2 regions of the Butyrivibrio sp. AE3003 genome follow, and region 2 is predicted to be linked to the other one. Evidence: a T-box and tRNA genes for the amino acid it is inferred to sense, from the RefSeq annotation. Region 2 holds a T-box; the other holds one or more tRNA genes.
What was found. The T-box of region 2 lies ahead of CD00_RS0100320 (valine--tRNA ligase). A T-box ahead of a tRNA ligase gene usually reads a tRNA of that ligase, here a tRNA-Val.

Region 1 (2,392 bases), 2.4 Mb from region 2:
ACCCCATGGAGCTTTACTCCAGGTTGATACTGGGGTCCGGTATTATATGTACAGGATAGGTGGGAGACTATGAGTATGTGGCGTCAGCTGCATATGAGTCGCTGTTGGGATACCACCCTTATGATGCTGGGCTTCTAACCAAGGACCATTACCTGGTCCGGGGACAATGTCTGCCGGGGAGTTTGACTGGGGCGGTCGCCTCCGAAAGAGTATCGGAGGCGCTCAAAGGTTCCTTCAGAATGGACGGAAACCATTCGTAGAGTGCAAAGGCAGAAGGGAGCCTGACTGTGACACCGACGGGTGGAACAGATACGAAAGTAGGACTTAGTGATCCGGTGGTATGAAAGTGGGATTGCCATCGCTCAACGGATAAAAGCTACCCTGGGGATAACAGGCTTATCACTCCCAAGAGTTCACATCGACGGAGTGGTTTGGCACCTCGATGTCGGCTCATCGCATCCTGGGGCTGTAGCAGGTCCCAAGGGTTGGGCTGTTCGCCCATTAAAGCGGTACGCGAGCTGGGTTCAGAACGTCGTGAGACAGTTCGGTCCCTATCCGGCGCGGGCGTAGGATATCTGAGAGGAGCTGTCCTTAGTACGAGAGGACCGGGATGGACGGACCGCTGGTGTATCAGCTGCATCGCCAGATGCATAAGGCTGGGTAGCCACGTCCGGACGGGATAAACGCTGAAGGCATCTAAGCGTGAAGCCCCCCTCAAGATGAGATATCCCTGCTTTAGCAGTAAGACCCCTTGTAGAGTACGAGGTTAGATAGGCACAAGGTGTAAGCATGGTAACATGTTCAGCTGATGTGTACTAATAGGTCGAGGGCTTATCCAAAAGATAGGTGTATAGATAAATCTGGAAGAGATAATTCAGTGTTCGGTTTTGAAGGTACAAAACCTTAAATAATATGGCCCGGTGGCTCAGCTGGTTAGAGCGCCGCCCTGTCACGGCGGAGGTCAGGGGTTCGAACCCCCTTCGGGTCGCTCAAACTAAATATTGTTTGAATAAAGAGAACGGGATCTTAGCTCAGCTGGGAGAGCATCTGCCTTACAAGCAGAGGGTCACAGGTTCGAGCCCTGTAGGTCCCATTTTTCTTCTTACACAATTCGTGTGTGTAAGCCGATGTGGCTCAATTGGCAGAGCAGCTGATTTGTAATCAGCAGGTTAACGGTTCGAGTCCGCTCATCGGCTCTATATGGATGGCTTCCCGAGTGGCCAAAGGGGACAGACTGTAAATCTGCTGCAAATTGCTTCGGTGGTTCGAATCCACCGCCATCCATTTGTGCAGAGCACTTAACGAGTGTACGAGTTTAGTGCGAGCCATGGGTGAACACTTAATGAGGTATTATCGAGTTTAGTGTGAATCCCAATTCAATACGATTCGTACGAGGTACGGATTTTTATAATGACGCGGGGTGGAGCAGTCTGGAAGCTCGTCGGGCTCATAACCCGAAGGTCATAGGTTCAAATCCTGTCCCCGCTACTACATGCCTAGATAGCTCAGTTGGTAGAGCAGAGGACTGAAAATCCTCGTGTCGTTGGTTCGATTCCGACTCTAGGCATCTTTTTTTATTAATCGAATATGCTTTATCTTGACTCAGTTGACAATATTGTTTACTGAGTTTTTTTACGTATTTCATTAGATTTTATTTTTTTTTCTTCTTTTTGTGCTAAGATAAATAATATTATTTTACGAGTTATATATAAAGTATTACAGTTATAGAAGTATTTTTCATCAAGGAGTTACATGTTTAAGCTTAACGAAAACGATAAGATAGCAATTAAGACTGTTCTCGATATAAAGGAATATAACGAAGAGAACTTTGATCCAAATATATTAGATCAATTAGAGAATGACCCTATGATTCTTTCTTTACTTAAAAAATATGGTAGTGAGCTTTTAGGTGATCAGAGGTATTTGCAATTGACAAAATTTATACAGCACGGTGATGTGACTGTTTATCAGCATTGTATTCATGTAGCGCTTTGCGCACTTAAGTTTGATGCAAGATTTAATACGGGAGCAGACCTTAGATCTCTTGTCAGAGGAGCTCTTTTACATGATTATTTCTTGTATGATTGGCATGATGGAAGTGCTCCGGGAAATATTCACCCCAAGTTACATGGATTCTATCATCCTGGTATAGCACTTAAGAATGCAGTAAAGGACTATAATCTCTCAAAGAGAGAGAAAGATATAATAAAAAAGCATATGTGGCCGCTTACAATTAATCCGCCCAGATGCAGAGAGGCATGGATAGTTTGTGTTGCGGACAAATATGCTTCTACACTTGAGACGCTCAAGTTGAAGAAGGGAATAATCGCAATCGACTATGCAGAATCTTTACAATAAGCTCATTGAGCTTTCAGAGAGCGGGCAGTATCCG
Region 2 (2,392 bases):
TGCAGGCTGAGAAGGATCGGGATAGTCTGCGCCTGCTGATGGAGTGACTTCGCTTACTTTAGGATAAATGTTCATGTTGCTGACGGTGTAAGATACAAGCATGGAGCCGTCTCCGACATGTCCGTCTTCGCAAATACATCCGAAGCAGTTATTATTATTATCAAAGTATAAGGATTTTCTTGGAACATAGCAGAAAGAAGATGTGCCATATTTCCATTTTGCGGTATTCTGATTTCTTACGATGAGACGGGCCTTGTTGTTTGTAATGGTATAAATTGTGACTTTCTTTCCGGTATCTATTACAAGCTCCGGTGTGTTGTCATCGTCGCAGTAAATAAGGTCATATTTATAATTGTTGTAGTTAGCGTTGAAATCTTTTGCAGCTTTTTCATAGGCCTTACCGACGGTTCCGAGATTTCTCTGAACGGGAGCGGGAGCAGGCTGAGCTGATTCTGCAGAAGTTGTCTGCGCGGGAGCCTCCTGAGTATTCTGTGTAGAAGCAGGTGTGGATGTGGCATTATTCTGAGCAGATTTTTCCGAAGCGGCATTTTGCCCCTGTACAAAGCGAGGTACAGAATTTGTTGCAGAAGCAGATGTCTCCGAAGCGGCATTCTGTGCCTGTACAAAATGAGATACAGCATTTGCTGAAGATGCAGTAGCCGAAGCGGCGTCTTGAGCTTCTGAAGCAGAGGAACTTGCAGCAGCGCTTGATCCTTCGCTTGTGCCTTCAGTAGCTTCTTCTGTCGTAGCCTCTGTGGATGCTTCTGTAATAGGTTCTTCATCAGCCAATACTTTATCAATGTCTTCTTTTACCTGTTCCTGCGGCATGCTCTGAGAAGCAATGTCGGGATTAAGAAGCGGAGTACAACCTGAGATGAATACCAAGCTGAAAAGTAAAGGCAGTAATCTTTTTTTGAACATAGAACTAAACTCTCCTTTTGGAAACAAAGTTTCCTGAAACAACACTTTTTTTGCAAATAAATTCATATCGAATGATACAACACGAATCATTCAAAGTGCAAGTAATGTTGACAAAGCTATGTCCTATTTGATAAGCTAAAATTCAAACAATATTTTAAAGGTTATGAGGAAGAGGAGTACATACAGCTTGCGGTCTAAAGAGAATGTATCTGCGATGAATTCGCGCTGAGAGGATACAGACTTGCGGTGTGTGGAAGGTAGCTTCTGAACCGGGCACCCAGAAAGGAAACATAGTGAGTTTTCAATAAGTGTCCCCGCGTTATCTGCGTTAAAAGATGTGGCATTGAATGATGCGAAATGAGGCAGAAGAGTCTGTATGATCTTCTGTGAATTAAGGTGGTACCACGTTATTAACGTCCTTAACAGATTAATTCTGTTAGAGGGCGTTTATTTTTTGAAGAAGGAGAAGACTATGAACAAAGAACTTGCCAAGACCTATGATCCCAAGGGAATCGAAGGTCGACTCTACTCCAAATGGGAGGAAAAGAAATATTTTCATGCTGAGGTGGATAAAAGCAAAACACCTTTTACCATCGTGATTCCGCCCCCAAATATCACAGGTAAGCTCCACATGGGACATGCCCTTGATAATACAATGCAGGATATCCTTATTCGTTACAAGAGAATGCAGGGATATAATGCGCTTTGGCAGCCCGGAACCGACCATGCGAGTATTGCGACTGAGGTTAAGATCATCGATGCTCTCAAGGCAGAGGGAATCGACAAGAGAGATCTTGGCAGAGAGAAGTTCCTTGAGAGAGCATGGCAGTGGAAAAAAGAGTACGGCGGAACCATCATTTCCCAGCTCAAAAAGCTCGGTTCTTCATGTGACTGGGACAGAGAGCGCTTCACAATGGATGATGGCTGTAATGACGCTGTCAACGAAGTCTTCGTTAAAATGTATAACAAGGGTTACATATATAAAGGAAGCCGTATCGTAAACTGGTGCCCTATCTGTAAGACATCTATTTCTGATGCAGAGGTAGAATACGAGGAGCAGGCAGGACATCTTTGGCACATCAAATATCCTGTTATCGATGTTGACGGAACTGTTTCAAAGACTGAGTTTATCGAGTTTGCAACAACACGTCCCGAGACAATGCTCGGAGATACAGCTGTTGCCGTTAACCCTGATGATGAAAGATACAAGAGCTTCAAGGGCAAGAAGGTTCTTCTTCCTATAGTAAACAGAGAGCTTCCTATCGTAGAGGACTCTTATGTTGATATGGAATTCGGTACAGGTGTAGTTAAGATCACACCCGCTCATGACCCTAACGATTTCGAAGTCGGAAGACGTCATAACCTTGAAGTTATCAATATATTAAACGACGATGCCACTATCAATGCCAACGGCGGCAAGTTCGAGGGAATGGACAGATATGAAGCAAGAGAAGCCATTGTAAAAGAACTT

Region 1: it encodes a tRNA-Val, which carries the amino acid that the T-box ahead of CD00_RS0100320 (valine--tRNA ligase) is inferred to sense. The anticodon was not compared.

What each region holds. Positions count from the first base shown of each region.
Region 1 covers NZ_JMLX01000001.1:2,525,682-2,528,073, reverse strand. The annotation lists rRNA gene CD00_RS0112145 (23S ribosomal RNA) at 1-839, shown strand, start outside; tRNA gene CD00_RS0112140 (tRNA-Asp) at 915-988, shown strand; tRNA gene CD00_RS0112135 (tRNA-Val) at 1,021-1,093, shown strand; tRNA gene CD00_RS0112130 (tRNA-Thr) at 1,124-1,196, shown strand; tRNA gene CD00_RS0112125 (tRNA-Tyr) at 1,203-1,284, shown strand; tRNA gene CD00_RS0112120 (tRNA-Met) at 1,415-1,488, shown strand; tRNA gene CD00_RS0112115 (tRNA-Phe) at 1,495-1,567, shown strand; gene CD00_RS0112110 (HD domain-containing protein) at 1,753-2,358, shown strand; gene CD00_RS19440 (aminotransferase class V-fold PLP-dependent enzyme) at 2,339-2,392, shown strand, end outside.
Region 2 covers NZ_JMLX01000001.1:76,721-79,112, forward strand. The annotation lists gene CD00_RS0100315 (hypothetical protein) at 1-921, opposite strand, end outside; T-box leader at 1,076-1,345, shown strand; gene CD00_RS0100320 (valine--tRNA ligase) at 1,394-2,392, shown strand, end outside.